DNA from 4 places in the Rhizobium brockwellii genome. Region 1 is predicted to be linked to each of the others. Evidence: predicted binding sites of a transcription regulator. Region 1 holds the regulator's gene; each other region holds the start of a gene.

Evidence for each region. The regulator LexA, encoded in region 1, represses DNA repair genes until DNA is damaged. The targets are predictions, from matches to a motif close to TGTTCNNNNTGTGTTCNG.
Region 2: RLCC275e_RS14150 (ATP-dependent helicase) is a predicted target of LexA. The motif match lies at 1,912-1,929, and genes of this name have one in related genera.
Region 3: RLCC275e_RS21145 (helicase-related protein) is a predicted target of LexA. The motif match lies at 2,486-2,503, and genes of this name have one in related genera.
Region 4: uvrA (excinuclease ABC subunit UvrA) is a predicted target of LexA. The motif match lies at 1,939-1,956, and genes of this name have one in related genera.

The regions. Positions count from the first base shown of each region.
Region 1 covers NZ_CP053439.1:1,787,893-1,792,105, forward strand. The annotation lists gene RLCC275e_RS09100 (ComEC/Rec2 family competence protein) at 1-2,365, shown strand, start outside; gene lexA (transcriptional repressor LexA) at 2,346-3,065, opposite strand; gene RLCC275e_RS09110 (VOC family protein) at 3,263-4,159, shown strand; gene kdsA (3-deoxy-8-phosphooctulonate synthase) at 4,156-4,213, shown strand, end outside.
Region 2 covers NZ_CP053439.1:2,823,732-2,827,944, reverse strand. The annotation lists gene RLCC275e_RS14150 (ATP-dependent helicase) at 1-1,869, opposite strand, end outside; gene RLCC275e_RS14145 (VOC family protein) at 2,117-2,593, shown strand; gene RLCC275e_RS14140 (PrkA family serine protein kinase) at 3,096-4,213, shown strand, end outside.
Region 3 covers NZ_CP053439.1:4,315,288-4,319,500, reverse strand. The annotation lists gene RLCC275e_RS21165 (beta-ketoacyl-ACP reductase) at 38-763, shown strand; gene RLCC275e_RS21160 (hypothetical protein) at 907-1,065, opposite strand; gene RLCC275e_RS21155 (YMGG-like glycine zipper-containing protein) at 1,361-1,618, opposite strand; gene RLCC275e_RS21150 (DUF3309 family protein) at 1,646-1,801, opposite strand; gene RLCC275e_RS21145 (helicase-related protein) at 2,665-4,213, shown strand, end outside.
Region 4 covers NZ_CP053439.1:1,933,462-1,937,674, forward strand. The annotation lists gene uvrA (excinuclease ABC subunit UvrA) at 1-1,817, opposite strand, end outside; gene RLCC275e_RS09795 (single-stranded DNA-binding protein) at 2,100-2,612, shown strand; gene RLCC275e_RS09800 (MarC family protein) at 2,712-3,359, opposite strand; gene gyrA (DNA gyrase subunit A) at 3,596-4,213, shown strand, end outside.

The DNA of each region.
Region 1 (4,213 bases):
TTCTCCGCCTGCCGTGGTGACTTGGCCGGCAAGGACGCAGTCGGCGACACCGTGGCGCCACCGGCTGCCGGCAGCAGCCTCGCAATCGCTGCGTGCCGGCATGCGCATGCTGAGCGAAGAAGCGGACCATGGCCGCCTGCTGCTGTTCTCGCCGGTCTTCCTCGGCGCCGGCTCAGCCTTCTGGTTTCTTGCGGCATCGGACTTCCCCCTCGTTGCATCGCTGCTCTGCCTGTTGGTGCTGACCGTGGCGGTTCTCATCGCCAGCCGCAGCCGGGCGGCGTTGCGGGCAACGCTGATGGCGCTTTCGCTCGTGGCCTGCGGCATGGTCTCGGCGCAGTTCGAGAGCCGGCGGGCTTCGACCGTGATCCTCGATTCATCAGTGACGACGACGGTGACCGGCCGCGTCGAGCGGCGCGAAGGCGACGGTCGCGGGCGGTGGCGCTATATTCTTGCCGTCACCGGCACGGAGGCACCGGAGGTGAAGCGGCCGCCGGCGCGTATAACCGCGATAGCCCGCGGCGCGGACGCGGCCTTCGAGATCGGTGACATTATCACCGGCAGGGCACGGCTGACGCCGCCGGCAGGGCCAGCGCTTCCTGAGCTCAACGACTTCTCCTTCGGTGCCTATTTCGACGGCATCGGCGCCAACGGCTTCTTCTACGGTGCGCCGACCAAGGTCGATTTGCAGGCAGGTCCGCAGGCCGCCAGATCGACGGTGGAAGCGTTGCTTGAAGGGCTCTACCGGCTGCGCAGCGGCATTGGCGACCGGATAAGATCGATCCTGCCCGGCGACACCGGCGCTTTTGCCGCTGCACTCGTGACGGACGAGCGGCGCGCCATTTCGGATGCGACGACGGAGGCGCTGCGCCAGTCTGGTCTGGCTCATATCATCGCCATCTCCGGTCTCAACATGGCGCTGTCGGCCGGCATCTTCTTCGTCGGCTTCCGGATGCTGCTCAGCCTCTTTCCCGGCATTGCTGAAGCCTATCCGACGAAGAAGATCGCGGCAGCCGGCGCGCTCATCGCGGTCACCGCCTATTTCCTGATCTCCGGCTTTGCGGTCTCTGCCGAACGCGCTTTCATCATGATGGCCATCATGTTGATTGCCGTCTTCTTCGACCGGCCGTCGATCAGCCTGCGCAATGTCGCGCTCTCGGCGCTCGTCATCCTCGCCATTTCACCCTCCGAGGTCTTGGGGCCGAGTTTCCAGATGTCCTTTGCCGCGACATTGGCGCTGGTATCGGGCTATCAGCTGTGGAAGGACCGGCGCGTCCGCGAAAACGCCTTTCTAAAGCTGTCGATCATCAGGCCCTTCGTTACGGTTGCGGGCTTCTTCGGCGGCGTCTTCCTGACCTCGCTGATCGGTGGTTTTTCCACCGCGCTGTTTTCGATCGAGCATTTTCATCGCTTGACCGCCTATGGCCTGCCGGCAAACCTCGCGACAATGCCGATCATCTCCTTCATCATCATGCCGGCCGGCCTGCTGGCGATGCTGCTCATGCCCTTCGGTCTGGACGTTTTGCCTTGGAAGGTCGTCGGATTCGGCCTCGATCTGGTGATCGCGGTCGCCAAGACGGTGTCCGGCTGGGGTGGCAATATCGACGTCGGCCGCTTGCCCGCATGGTATTTCGCGGTCGCCGTGGCAGGCTTTCTGCTGCTGACGCTGCTCCGCACCCGGTTGCGCCATGCCGGCACATCGATCATCGCGGTCGCAACGCTCATCCTGCTGCTTCTACCGGTTCCCCGGCCGCCGGATCTGGTGATTTCGGAGGATGGCAGTCTCGTCGCGGTGGTCGAGGCGGCAGCAATGGCTTCCAACCGTGAAAGACCACCGGATTTCATCTTCGACCAGTGGCAGAGAGCGCTGGTCCTGCCGAAGCATGACCCGCCGAAGATGCTGGATGGTCCTGCTATCCCTCCGGTGGGAGAAGACCACCGCGTCAAGCTTTCCCGCGATCAGCAGAACGAAGCGAGGTCCGCGATGCGGGCGGCCGCAGCGGCCGGTGAAGCAAACCGCTTTTCCTGCGTCAAGAAGGCCTGGTGCACATCAAGGCTTGGCAATGGTCGTGTGGTTGCTGTCATCGACAATGCCGCCTATCTCGGCCCGGCATGCGACGCGGCCGATATCATCGTGACGTCGGTCCGCCTGCGTTTCAACAGCTGCCGCTCAGGTGCGACGCTCTTCACCGGCGAGACGCTGCGCAGGGCCGGATCCGTCGAGTTGCGCTTCACGGACGCCGGCCTGGAGGTCGCAACCGCATTCGACGCATTGTCGCGACCATGGATGCGCCATCGCGCCTATGACTGGCGCAGCAACAGCTTTACCGAATCCGGCCTAACCGATGTCAGTGATAGCGGCGAATGAGGCCGACGAGTTTGCCCTGCACCTTGACGCGGTCCGGCCCGAAAATCCGGGTCTCGTAAGCCGGGTTGGCCGCTTCCAGCGCGATCGAGGCACCCTTGCGGCGGAAGCGCTTCAGTGTCGCCTCTTCATCGTCGACGAGAGCAACGACGATGTCGCCAGGACTTGCGGTGCTGCCATTGCGGATGATCACGGTGTCGCCGTCGAAGATGCCGGCGTCGATCATCGAATCGCCCTTGACCTCCAGCGCATAATGTTCACCGGAACCGAGCATGTCGGCCGGAACGACGATGTCGTGGGTGTTGTTCTGGATCGCCGAGATCGGCACACCGGCAGCGATTCGCCCCATGACCGGCACGGAGACCGAGTTGCCGTTGTCGGCGACGGGTTTTGCGGGAGCAGGGGAGGCGATCGGCTGAGGTTTGCCGAGGCTGCCCTCGATGACGCTCGGCGAAAAGCCGCGCCGCGGCTGGATGCTGGGGCTGTAGGCCTCCGGAAGTTTGATGACCTCAAGCGCGCGGGCGCGGTTCGGTAGGCGGCGAATGAAGCCTCGCTCCTCGAGCGCCGTAATCAGGCGATGAATCCCGGACTTCGAGGCGAGGTCCAGGGCATCCTTCATTTCATCGAAAGATGGCGGAACGCCGGATTCTTTCATGCGCTCATGAATGAAAAGGAGAAGCTCCTGTTGTTTGCGCGTGAGCATCGACGTTGTGACCTCGTGATTGAAACAAATCCAGAACAGACACTATATGTTCCATATGTGTTCCGCAAGTAGCTAAATTTCCGTAAAACTTGGCGCCAACTCGTTGAGATTTTTATTTTCATTCGCCGGATTGGCAAACAAGTCTTGCCTTGGGCGGCACTCTCACACATCTCTGCCGTCTCAGGAGAGGGGATATCATGAACGAGCATTCCGCCAAACCGCACCCGCTGGATCATGTCGTACTGCCGGTCGTCAATATCAATTTGGCGCGCGAGAGGCTCGGCAAGCTCGGCTTCACCGTTGCCGCCGATGCGCGCCATCCCTTCGGAACGGAGAATGCCTGCGTCTTCTTCGCCGACAAGACCTATCTGGAGCCGCTCGGGATTGCGAGTGTCGAGGAGAGCGAGGCATCGGCGCGCCAAGGCAATGTCTTCACCGCCCGCAACCGGGCGTTCCGCTTCCGCTGCGGCGCGGAGGGGCTTTCGGGGCTGGCTTTCGGCAGCAAGGATGCCGGCATCGATCATCAGAATTTCGTCGGCAACGGATCGAGCGCCGGAGAGATTCTGCAGTTCACCCGGCCGATGACGATGCCGGACGGTACCGAGACGATTGCCGGCTTCAAGCTAGCTTTTGCCGGCGACCTGCGCGCGCCTGATCTCCTGCTATTTACCGTCGAGCGCGTCAATCCGCTACCGGCCGACCGCGCCGCGCTGGAGACGCATGCCAACGGCGTCACCGGCATAGTCGAGATCGCGCTTTGCGCGCCGGAACCGGCCGCCTTCGCCGCCTTCGTCAGCTTCGCCGTGGCGCAATCGGCAGTCGAGAAAACCGGTTTCGGCGTCAATATCGCGGCGTCGAATGCAAAAATCAACCTGATGACGCCGGAAGGGCTGGAGGCCTATTTCGACATCTCCGGATCATCCGCAGATCGCGGCCTGCGCGGCCGGGCAATCCTCTTCACTGTGGCCGATCTTGCCGTGACAGAAGCGCATTTGGCTGCTAACGGGGTGACATACGCGCGCAAGAACAATCGCATTCTGGTGAAGCCCGCGCCCGGGCAGGGCACGCTCTTCGCCTTCGAGGAAACACGATGAGCACTGATACGAATTCCGAAGTCAGGATCGGTGAAGGCGAAGGCCAGGTCACCT
Region 2 (4,213 bases), 1.0 Mb from region 1:
CCAGCCGGGCAGGAAGACGGTGTCGAATTCGAGGCCCTTGGCCGAGTGCAACGTCATGATCGAGACTGCATCGAGGTTCGCGTTGGTTTCGGCATCCATCACGAGGGAGACGTGTTCGAGGAAGCCGCGCATCGACTCGAAGCTTTCCATCGAACGGATCAGTTCCTTGAGGTTTTCAAGGCGGCCGGGGGCTTCGGCGCTCTTGTCGTTCTTCCACATGTCGGTATAGCCGGACTCTTCGAGGATCTGCTCGGCAAGTTCGGTATGCGGTGTATTTTCAAGCAGTTCCTGCCATCGGCGGAAAGATTGAATCACGTCGAAGAGCGCCTTTCGCGCCTTCGGCTTCAGCTCGTCCGTCTCGATGATGTCGGCGGCTGCCGCAAGCATCGGGATATCGCGGGCACGGGCATAGTCGTGCAGCGCACGCACCGTCGTATCGCCGAGGCCGCGCTTCGGGGTGTTGATGATACGCTCGAAGGCGAGGTCGTCTGAGGCTTGAGCGACCAGGCGGAAATAGGCCATGGCATCGCGGATTTCGAGGCGCTCGTAGAAGCGCGGGCCGCCGATAACGCGATAGTTGAGGCCGAGGGTGACGAAGCGGTCTTCGAATTCACGCATCTGGAAGGAGGCGCGCACGAGGATCGCCATGTCGTTCAAGAGATGCTTGCCGCGCTGGAGCTGCTCGATCTCCTCGCCGATGGCGCGGGCTTCCTCCTCCGAATCCCAGGAGGCGTGGACCTGCACCTTGGCGTCGTCGGGGTCGGAGCGGTCGGTGAACAGCGTCTTGCCGAGGCGGCCCTCATTATGGGCGATCAGATGGGCGGCTGCGCCGAGGATATGTTCGGTCGAACGGTAGTTGCGCTCGAGCTTGATGACCTTGGCGCCGGGGAAGTCCTTCTCGAAGCGCAGGATATTGTCGACCTCGGCGCCGCGCCAGCCATAGATCGACTGGTCGTCATCGCCGACGCAGCAGACATTCTGCAGCTCGCCCTTGGGGCGCTGGGCGAGAAGCCTGAGCCACATGTACTGGGCTGTGTTGGTATCCTGGTACTCGTCGACGAGGATATAGCGGAAACGGCCGTGATATTCCTTCAGGAGATCCGGGTTCTTGCGGAAGATCGCGATCGGGTGCATCAGCAGATCGCCGAAATCGCAGGCGTTCAGTGTCGAGAGGCGGGCCTGATAGGCGACATAGAGATCGCGGCCGCGGCCGTTGGCAAAGGCGCGGGCGTCGCCCTCGGGGATATCGGCGGGGCCGAGACCCTTGTTCTTCCAGGTATCGATCATGCCGGCGAACTGCTTGGCCGGCCAGCGCTTGTCGTCGAGGCCTTCGGCCTGGATCAACTGCTTGATCAGGCGGACGACGTCGTCGGTATCGAGAATGGTGAAATCGGAGCGCAGGCCGACGAGCTCGCCGTGGCGACGCAGAAGTTTGACGCCGATCGAATGGAAGGTGCCGAGCCAGGGCATGCCTTCGACGGCGCCACCGACGAGCAGCGCGATGCGCTCCTTCATCTCGCGGGCCGCCTTGTTGGTGAAGGTGACTGCGAGGATCTGCGAGGGGAAGGCACGGCCGGTGTTGAGGATATGGGCGATGCGGGTCGTCAGTACGCGCGTCTTGCCGGTGCCGGCGCCGGCCAGCACGAGGACGGGGCCTTCCAAGGTTTCGACGGCTTCGGTCTGCTCGGGGTTCAGCCCGGCGAGGTAATCCGGCCGCTTGCCGCCGTCACGAGCCGCCATGGCGCGCGCCGCGATGCCGCCACCGGCGACAGGCCCCCTTTCGGCGGGTGCGGCAGGCGGCTGCGGCTTGCGCGCCATCTCGCCCGGCTCTTCGTCGAAGAAGGGCATATCGTCGAAACTATTGCTCATGGCGCGTAATGTAGTGATTCGGGAAGGAAAGACCAGAAAAGATGTTCTGCTTTCATTCCTGAGCCGCCGCTATCCCGGGCGGTAGGTTGCGGGCAGCAATGCCGCCGCAGAGCGCAGCTATGGTCGTCACGCGGGCGAGCGGGGCTAAAAATTTCGGATCGCGGCCTGTCGGAACAAGCGCCGGTGGGGCGTCCTTGGGTCATCGGACAGCCGTCCGGATCAGCACCGTCAACAAGGAGGCCGTTTCATGCCGAAGGTCGTTTCAAATCTGTGGTTCGCCGAGGAAGCACGCGAAGCCGTCGAATTCTATGTGTCTGTTATCCCGGACTACATGATCGGCCGCACCACCATTTTGCCGGCGGAAACGCCGAGCGGGCCTCCCAGCAGTGTCGAACTGATCGAGTTCACGCTCGCCGACCAGGCCTTCCTGGCGATGAAGGCCGGCCCGCTCGATAGCTTCAACCATTCCTTCTCGATCGCGATTCTCGTGGAAAGCCAGGCCGAGATCGATCGGATATGGGAGGCATTCCTCGCCAATAGAGGCACGCCGGAGGCCTGCGGCTGGCTGAAGGACCGCTGGGGTCTTTCCTGGCAGATCGTGCCGCGCATGCTGTCCGAAATGATCGCCGACAGCAACCGCGAGCGGGCCAGGCGCGTAACCGAAGTGATGCTCGGCATGGTCAAGATCGATATCGCCGCGCTGGAGAAAGCGTTCAACGGCTGAATCGCCAAGGTGGGCGCATGATCGAAATGCGTCCGCCGGCGTGCCGTTGAAGGTCAAGAATATAAACGGCGCTGCAATGAAATGTGAACAGGGGCTGGCAGTTGAGAAAAACCGGGGCAGAACGTCAGTTCGGCCGTGTTCTACCAGATGATCTCAGTGAATAACCTCTACCGATTGGCTTTCGCCAAATCGAGTTTGCCCTCGCTGGCCGCGAATTGCCGCGTTTCCCAGCGCTCGAATCACCGGCGACATAGCACACCTTTTTAAAGTTCATGTCACGTCCCGAAATATGCTGATACCCGGGTGGTGCCTTTCTCAACTACACTGCAGAACAGTTTCGCAGAATCAAAAAAGTATCGGTGCGTACACGTTTTCGTGCATTGCAATAAACAGTCCGCGGACGTGGAATATACCTGCGAAACTATTGATTCTTAGCAATGTCGTCGCCATTTTAATGGTGTGACGATCAGAAGCCTGCGGCAAAACCTTGAATGGAGGGCCCATGCTGAGTGAATCGGTGTTTGATGCGTTTACACGCAGCTACGAAGCACGTCGCGAGACGGATTTGTCCGTCGCGGAATATCTCGATCTCTGCAAGAAAGAACCGATCGCCTATGCGAACGCGACGGAGCGTCTGCTCGCCGCGATAGGCGAACCGCAGATGGTCGACACAGCCAAGGATTCGCGCCTCGGCCGGATCTTCATGAACAGAACCATCCGGACCTATCCCGCATTTACCGGCTTCCACGGCATGGAAGAGACGATCGAACGTATCGTTTCCTTCTTCCGGCACGCGGCGCAGGGGCTCGAGGAGCGCAAGCAGATCCTCTATCTGCTCGGCCCGGTCGGCGGCGGCAAGTCGTCGCTGGCAGAGCGCCTGAAGCAGCTGATGGAAGTTCATCCGATCTACGTGCTGAAGGCCGGCGACGAGATCAGCCCCGTTTTCGAAAGTCCGCTCAGCCTCTTCGATCCGGAGACGATGGGCGAGCTTCTTCTAAAGCAATACGGCATCCCCTTGCGGCGCCTGAGCGGGCTGATGAGCCCGTGGTGCCTGAAGCGGCTCGATGACTTCGGGGGCGATATTTCCCGCTTCCGTGTGGTCAGAATACAGCCTTCGCGGTTGCGCCAGATCGCCATCTCCAAGACCGAGCCCGGAGACGAGAACAACCAGGATATCTCGTCGCTGGTCGGCAAGGTCGACATCCGCAGGTTGGAGACTTACTCCCAGAACGATCCCGATGCCTACAGCTATTCAGGCGGGCTCAACCGCGCCAACCAAGGCGTGCTCGAATTCGTCGAGATGTTCAAGGCGCCGATCAAGATGCTGCATCCGCTGCTGACGGCGACGCAGGAGGGCAACTATATCGGCACCGAGAATATCGGCGCCATTCCCTTCTCGGGCATCATTCTTGCGCATTCGAACGAGGCGGAATGGCAAAGCTTCAAGGCCAACAAGAACAACGAAGCCTTCATCGACCGTATCTGCGTGATCAAGGTGCCCTATTGCCTCAGGGTGACGGAGGAGCAGAAGATCTACGAGAAGCTGATCGAGGGATCGGAACTCATAGATGCGCCCTGCGCCCCGGCAACGATGGAAATGCTGGCTCGCTTCTCCGTGCT
Region 3 (4,213 bases), 2.3 Mb from region 1:
TCATGAGGCGGGGCGAAAAACAAAAGGGGAGCGGAGCATGAGCAGAGTGGCTGTGGTCACCGGGGGTACACGCGGGATCGGCGCGGCAATATCCATGGCACTGAAAAACGCCGGATACAGGGTCGCGGCCAGCTATGCGGGCAACGACGAGAAGGCCAAAGCCTTCCATGATGTCACCGGCGTTCCAGTGTTCAAATGGGATGTTTCGGATTACCTCGCCTGCGGCGAGGGAATTGCCAGGATCGAAAGCGAGATCGGCCCGGTCGAAATCCTCGTCAACAATGCCGGCATCACGCGCGACGCGATGTTCCACAAGATGACACAGCAGCAGTGGCACGAGGTGATCAATACCAACCTCACCGGCCTGTTCAACATGACACATCAGGTCTGGACCGGTATGCGCGACCGCAACTTCGGCCGTATCGTCAATATTTCGTCGATCAACGGGCAGAAGGGCCAGATGGGCCAGGTGAATTATTCGGCCGCCAAGGCGGGCGATCTCGGCTTCACCAAGGCGCTGGCCCAGGAAGGTGCGAACAAGAACATCACCGTCAACGCCATTTGCCCCGGTTATATCGGAACGGAAATGGTGCTTGCCGTGCCGGAGAAGGTGCTGAATGAACGCATCATTCCGCAGATCCCCGTCGGTCGTCTCGGCGAACCGGAAGAGATCGCGCGCTGCGTCACCTTCCTCGTCTCCGACGATGCCGGCTTCATCACCGGTTCGACGCTGACGGCCAATGGTGGGCAGTATTTCGCCTAGGCATTTCTGTCTTCACGTCGACAGTAGGGATTAGATTCAAAGCGATGGCGCGTCCGGCAGGATCGCGCCATCGTTGTCTATGGCGTGTCTCTCTGTGTGATGCTGGCGCGATCTTGTGGCCGAGTGGCGCTGTTTCGGGAAGATCAAGAGCGACGGTCTGTGTTCGGACGTCGCTGTGGCCGAACTCTGGCCGGCACTTTACGCAGCGAAAGATCATCGGTGCTGAGGGCTGATATCGCGGTCGTCAGGAAAGCCGACGCGATGAGAACGGCGACGAAGGAATTCACCAAAATCTGAATCATGGAAGCGTTTCCTTTCCGGTGCGCCGGGCGGCTCTGCCTGTCCGTTGCTCTCCAGAACAGGATGATCTTAGGCCGGGTCGGCCTAAGATCATCCTGTTCTACATTTATAGTGAGAGAATGATGTCGTCCGAAAACCGCTCACACTTTTCGGCATCATGCTCGTGAAGGAAATATGCCCGTTGGGCGGCGGTAGATTTGACTTTCCAACCGATTGTCAATGTCTCGTTGACGGATGCGACCGGCAAAGAAAACGGGCGCCGAAGCGCCCGTTGGGAGTCCGATATGCTTTTGCCGATTAGCGGCAACGAGCCTCGTAGCGGCGGCCGTAGCGGTCGCGATAGACGCAGTAGCCTCGGCGCTCGACCGACTGGCCGATGAGGGCGCCGGTCAGGCCACCGGCAACGGCGCCGACGGCGGCACCACCCCAGCTGTTGGTGACGACACCGCCGATAACAGCGCCGGTGCCGGCGCCGATCGCCGTACCTTGCTCGGTCGCCGTGCAGGATGCGAGTGCGCCGACGAGCGCACCAATAAGAACAATCTTCTTCATCATGTCGTAACTCCCCAGGTTAGTTGGCCTTTAGACGCGGCCCATGAGTACAAGGATAATGATAATGACGAGAACTAGCCCCAAACCGCCAGAAGGTCCATAGCCCCAGCCACGGCTGTAACCCCAATTCGGCAGGGCTCCGATCAGAAGCAGAATAAGGATAATAAGAAGTATCGTGCCGAGCATGGTGCGTTCCCTTCATTTCATCTGCAATTCGAATGGACCAGAAACACTTATTGGCGATTTTTGTTCCCGGCTAAGCTCTCGAAATGTGACGAAACCTTGTTTGCAGTTTTCTGAGGAGCATGGCCGATTTCGCAAACGGTCGGCAGCATCGGTCGAATTCGACCATTCCGGGAAATCACCGTATGGTTAAAAACTCGTTTAAATACAATATGTTGCGGTGAACAAAGCGGGAAAATCGTGATGTCACCGATTCGTCAGCGATTCGTTCCCTCTTTGATCGGCGCCTGCGCTCGGCACCCGTATCGGCTGCCGCTGTTTAACGCGATCTGAATCCGGCTCCCGAAAGATTAATGCCGGTGCGGCGAGGTGGAATGAAGGCCCCTGCCGCCGATCCGCATCTAGCGCCCGGACCCGAAGCCGCTACCAGATGTGGCCGCGAACGAAAGGCGAAAACGGCGGAGCCAGCGATTCGTCTCCGATTCGTTCCGGCTTTGATCGAGAGGTTAATTTCGGGCGGATTTTCGCCTGTTCAAGATCGGGCGGGAATCGGTCACTCGCGATGGCGAAAATGCGAACAAGAGAGAGTTTCATGATTCAGCATCTAGTGGGAAAAAGTGATTCAAAATCAATACTTAGCCGTGAACAAAAGCTGAATCAGCTGGAGTCACCGATTCGTCGCTGATTCGTTCTCACGCTGTTCCGAATCGGAAATTCGGGCGTTCCTCGGGACTCGCAAAGGTCGTAATCCCCGAGGCATTTTGAAATCTGCCCTTGCGTTTGCGGCGGCAGCTGTCCATGTGTTCTCTGGCTTCCATCGAGGAGCCGAGATTTTCCTGGGGCACCCGCCTCATTTGCATGGACTCATGACTCTGACTTCGCAGCCGATGATTCTGAGTGGGCGCGGCGTGACCGCGGTGCTCGGGCCGACCAATACCGGCAAGACCCATTATGCCATCGAGCGCATGGTCGCGCACGGGACGGGCGTGATCGGCCTGCCGCTCCGGCTGCTGGCGCGCGAGGTCTATACGCGGGTGGTCGAGAAGGTCGGCGCGCAGAATGTGGCGCTGGTCACCGGCGAAGAAAAGATTTCGCCGCCCAATGCGCGTTTTTCCGTCTGCACCGTCGAAGCGATGCCGCGCGAGACCAAGGCCGCCTTCGTCGCGATCGACGAGGTGCAGCTCGCCGGCGATCTCGAGCGCGGCCATATCTTCACCGACCGCATACTGCATCTTCGCGGCCGCGAAGAAACGCTGCTGCTCGGTGCGGCGACGATGCGGCCGATCCTGCAGCAGCTCCTGCCCGGCATCACTATCGTCGAGCGGCCGCGGCTTTCGTATCTTTTCTACGCCGGGCAGAAGAAGATCACCCGGCTGCCGCAGCGTTCGGCCATCGTCGCCTTCTCCGCCGACGAAGTCTATGCCATCGCCGAGCTCATCCGCCGGCAGCGCGGCGGCGCGGCGGTCGTGCTTGGCGCGCTCAGCCCGCGCACCCGCAATGCGCAGGTGGCACTCTATCAGGCAGGCGACGTCGAATATCTGGTGGCGACCGATGCGATCGGCATGGGCCTCAACCTCGATGTTGATCACGTTGCCTTTGCCCAGGATCGGAAGTTCGACGGTTACCAGTTCCGCAATCTCAATCCAGGCGAACTCGGCCAGGTCGCCGGGCGCGCCGGGCGGCACGTCCGGGACGGGACCTTCGGCGTCACCGGACAGGTCTCGCCCTTCGACGATGAGCTGGTGCAGCGCATCGAGGGGCACGAATTCGACAACGTCAAGGTTTTGCAATGGCGGACGACGGAGATGGACTTCTCCTCAATCGCATCGCTGCGCGCCAGCCTTGAGGTGGGACCGCGCGTGCCGGGGCTGACGCGGGCATTGCCTGCGGTCGACCAGCAGGCGCTGGAACAGCTTTCGCGTTATCCCGAGGTCATCGATCTCGCCGACAGGCCGGCGCGCGTCGAAAAACTCTGGGAGGCTTGCGCGCTTCCCGATTATCGGCGTATCACCCCAGCACAACATGCCGATCTTATCGCGACCCTCTTTTCCGATCTTGTCCGCTATGGCACGGTGAATGAGCAGTTTCTTGCGGAGCAGGTTCATCGCTCCGATCGAACAGATGGTGAAATTGACACGCTTTCGGCGCGAATCGCGCAGATAAGGACCTGGACCTACGTTTCGAATCGGCCCGGTTGGCTTGCCGATCCGACACACTGGCAGGAAAAGACGCGGGAAATCGAAGATCGATTGTCCGACGCGTTACATGAAAGGTTGACGAAACGCTTTGTTGATCGCAGGACATCTGTGCTCATGAAGCGCCTGAGAGAGAATGCGATGCTGGAAGCTGAAATCAGTGTGAATGGCGATGTCTTCGTTGAAGGACATCATGTAGGGCAGTTGAGCGGATTCCGTT
Region 4 (4,213 bases), 150 kb from region 1:
GGACTGTCCATGATGTCCTGCGGCGTACCATGGGCGATGACCTGACCGCCGTGAATGCCGGCCGCCGGGCCGATATCGACCACGTCGTCGGCCGTCATGATCGCATCCTCGTCATGTTCGACGACAATGACGGTGTTGCCTATGTCGCGCAGGTGCTTCAACGTGTCGAGCAGCCGGGCATTGTCACGCTGATGCAGGCCAATCGACGGCTCGTCGAGCACATAGAGCACGCCCGTCAGCCCGGAGCCGATCTGCGAGGCAAGCCGGATGCGCTGGCTTTCGCCGCCCGACAGCGTGCCGGAATTGCGCGACAGGCTGAGATATTCCAGGCCGACATCATTGAGGAAGCGCAGCCGGTCGCGGATTTCCTTGAGGATGCGCACGGCGATCTCGTTCTGCTTGGCATTGAAGCTCGCCGGCAGTGTTTCGAACCAGTCGCGGGCGACGCGGATCGACATACCAGTCACTTCGCCGATATGCAGCGTGTTGATCTTCACCGCTAAGGCCTCCGGCTTCAGGCGGAAACCGTTGCAGGAAGGGCAGGGGGCCGCCGACATGAAGCGCTCGATGTCTTCGCGCGCCCAGGCGGAATCAGTCTCTTTCCAGCGCCGCTCGAGATTGGTGATGATGCCCTCGAAATTCTTCTGGGTCGTATAGGAGCGGGCGCCGTCGGCGTAGTGGAACTCGATCTTGTCGTTGGTGCCGTTTAGGATGACGTCCTTGGCCTCGTCGGTGAGATCGTTCCAGCGGGTGCCGAGCTTGAAGCCGTAATGTTTGCCAAGCGCTTCCAGCGTCTGATTGTAATAGGGCGAGGTCGACTTGGCCCAGGGCGCGATCGCCCCATCGCGCAGCGTCCGCTCGGGCTCGGGCACGATCAGATCCGGATCGATCTTCTGCTGGGCGCCGAGGCCATCACAGGTCGGGCAGGCGCCGAACGGGTTGTTGAAGGAAAACAGCCGCGGCTCGATCTCGGGAATGGTAAAGCCGGAAACCGGGCAGGCGAACTTCTCCGAAAACAGCACGCGTTCATGCGTCTCGTTCAGCGACTTGTTGGCCGAGCCGCCGGCTGACGTCTCTTCCGGCGGCAGCGGCTTGTCGGCGAATTCGGCGACCGCCAGCCCGTCGGCGAGTTTCAGGCAGGTCTCCAGACTGTCGGCCAGCCGCGCCGAGACATCCGAGCGCACGACGATGCGGTCGACCACCACGTCGATGTCGTGCTTGTATTTCTTGTCGAGCACCGGTGCCTCGGCGATCTCGTAGAACTGGCCGTCGACCTTGACGCGCTGGAAGCCCTTCTTCATCAGCTCGGCCAGTTCTTTTTTGTATTCGCCTTTGCGCCCGCGCACGAGCGGCGCAAGAATATAAAGACGGGTGCCCTCGCCGAAATCGAGAATGCGGTCGACCATCTGGCTGACGGTCTGGCTCTCGATCGGTAGGCCGGTCGCCGGCGAATATGGAACGCCGACGCGGGCAAAGAGCAGGCGCATGTAGTCGTAGATCTCGGTGACGGTGCCGACCGTCGAGCGGGGATTGCGCGAGGTGGTCTTCTGCTCGATCGAGATCGCCGGCGACAGCCCGTCGATCTGGTCGACGTCGGGCTTCTGCATCATTTCGAGGAACTGCCGGGCATAGGCCGACAGGCTCTCGACATAACGCCGCTGGCCCTCGGCATAGATCGTGTCGAAGGCGAGCGAGGATTTGCCGGAACCCGAAAGCCCGGTCATGACGATCAGCTTGTTACGCGGCAGATCGAGATCGATGCTCTTCAGATTATGCTCGCGCGCGCCGCGGATGGAGATCGTCTTCAGTTCGCTCATCGTCTCTGCTTTGGTTTTCTGGATGACAGCCCTTATTTAGTGATGCCAACGGGCGAGTCGAGGCTGAATGTCCACTACGGTCAAGGTTTTCGATTCTGTTGACAGGATCATACGGATAAACTAGAACAAAGAAAGAACAAAATTCCTGATGGATGCATGCGGCTTTCTGATGGATAAAGATGTGGATTAAATGCCGCCCATGCGCATTGGCGGTCCGTGATGGTTTAAGGTGCGCCGATCGATTAAACGCCGCCGGGCAGGGCGGCAGGCAGGGTGAGAAGCATGGCTGGTAGTGTGAATAAGGTAATTCTGATTGGAAACGTCGGTGCAGACCCCGAAATCCGCCGCACTCAGGATGGCCGGCCGATCGCCAATCTTCGTATCGCGACCTCGGAGACGTGGCGCGATCGCAATTCCGGCGAGCGCCGTGAGAAGACCGAATGGCACACTGTCGTCGTCTTCAACGAGGGCCTCTGCAAGGTCGTCGAGCAATATGTGAAAAAGGGCGCCAAGCTCTATATCGAAGGCCAGCTGCAGACCCGCAAGTGGCAGGACCAGCAGGGCCAGGATCGCTACAGCACGGAAGTGGTGCTGCAGGGTTTCGGTTCGACGCTGACGATGCTCGATGGCCGCGGTGAAGGCGGCGGCGCGAGCGGCGGCCGTGGCAGTGGCGCCGGCGGCAACGATTATGGCGACGACTACGGTGCCCCGGCTCCCTCCTCATCGCCGAGCCGCGGCGGTGGCGGCGCCGGCGGTAACTTCTCGCGGGATCTCGACGACGATATCCCGTTCTGATCGGTTGCCTTTTCTGGCTTGGTGAAAGACGTGAGAGAGCATGATGCCTTGAATGGCGTCATGCTCTTTTTCGTTGATCTCGCGGCAGACGCCGCCATTTCAGTGCGGCGTCGCGCTGATGAGGTTGAACGCCGACTTAGCGCCGTCGACGACGAATTGTGCGGCAAGGGCGGCGAGGATGACGCCGAGGAGCCGTGTCAGGATCGCCCGGCCGGTGACGCCGAGGAAACGGTCCAGTCTTTCGGCAATGAGCAGCATGACGAAGGTCAGCAGCAGGTTGGCGCCAATGACGCCGATCAGCTGCGCTTTCCCGATCGAGGTGGCCAATGTGCCGGCAAGCAGGATCGTCGCCGAGATCGCCCCCGGGCCGGCAATCAGCGGCAAGGCGAGCGGGAAGACGGCGATATTCTCGATATGATCCTTGGTGATCGCCGCCTCGGTCGCCTTCTCCTTGCGCTCCTGCCGCCTCTCGAACACCATCTCGAAGGCGATCCAGAACAGCAGCAGCCCGCCGGCGATGCGGAAGGCGCCGATCGAAATCCCGAGCACCCCGAGCACGCCGGCGCCGAACAGCGCAAAGACGGCGAGGATGATGAAGGCGATGACCGAGCCGCGCAGCGCCACCTGCTTGCGCTCGGTTCGGCTCATGCCTGTCGTCAGGCCCAGAAAGATCGGCGCAAGCCCCGGTGGATCGATGGTGACGAGCAGCGTCGTGAAGGCGTTGATCAGTTGGTCGGCGCTTGCCATCGGCTCTCCAGAACCCCATATAAGTGCGTGGTTTTTATGATTGTGAAGCGGGGATTTCGATTTGGCAAATATCCCGCGGCGGCCCGCGGCGGATTTGTCCGGTCCGGCCGCGCAACTTGCATGTTTTACCCTCTTTAAGCCGCAAAAGCCTGTTCAAAACGCGCTGTGAAATTGGCGCGGCAACAGGCTTTCCGCTATAAATCTTCAAGTGATTCTAGAAGAGATCGTGATCTGTTTTGACTGAGCAAACACCCCCCGGCGGCGGGAAGCTCCCGCCAGGCATCGAGCCCATCTCCATCATGGAGGAAATGCAGCGGTCGTATCTCGATTACGCCATGAGCGTCATCGTCAGCCGCGCGCTGCCCGACGTGCGCGACGGCCTTAAGCCCGTGCACCGGCGCATCCTCTACGGCATGTCCGAACTCGGCATCGACTGGAACAAGAAATACGTCAAATGCGCCCGCGTCACCGGTGACGTGATGGGTAAATTCCATCCGCACGGCAATTCCGCGATCTATGATGCGCTCGCCCGCATGGCGCAGCCCTGGTCGCTGCGTCTGCCGCTGATCGACGGTCAGGGCAATTTCGGCTCCGTCGACGGCGATCCGCCGGCGGCCGAACGTTATACCGAATGCCGCCTCGAAAAGGCGGCCCACTCGCTGCTCGACGATCTCGACAAGGAAACCGTCGATTTCCGCGACAACTACGACGGCACGCTTTCCGAGCCGGTCGTGGTGCCCGCCAAGTTCCCGAACCTGCTCGTCAACGGCGCCGGCGGCATCGCTGTCGGCATGGCGACCAACATACCGCCGCACAATCTCTCCGAAGTCATCGACGGCTGCATCGCGCTGATC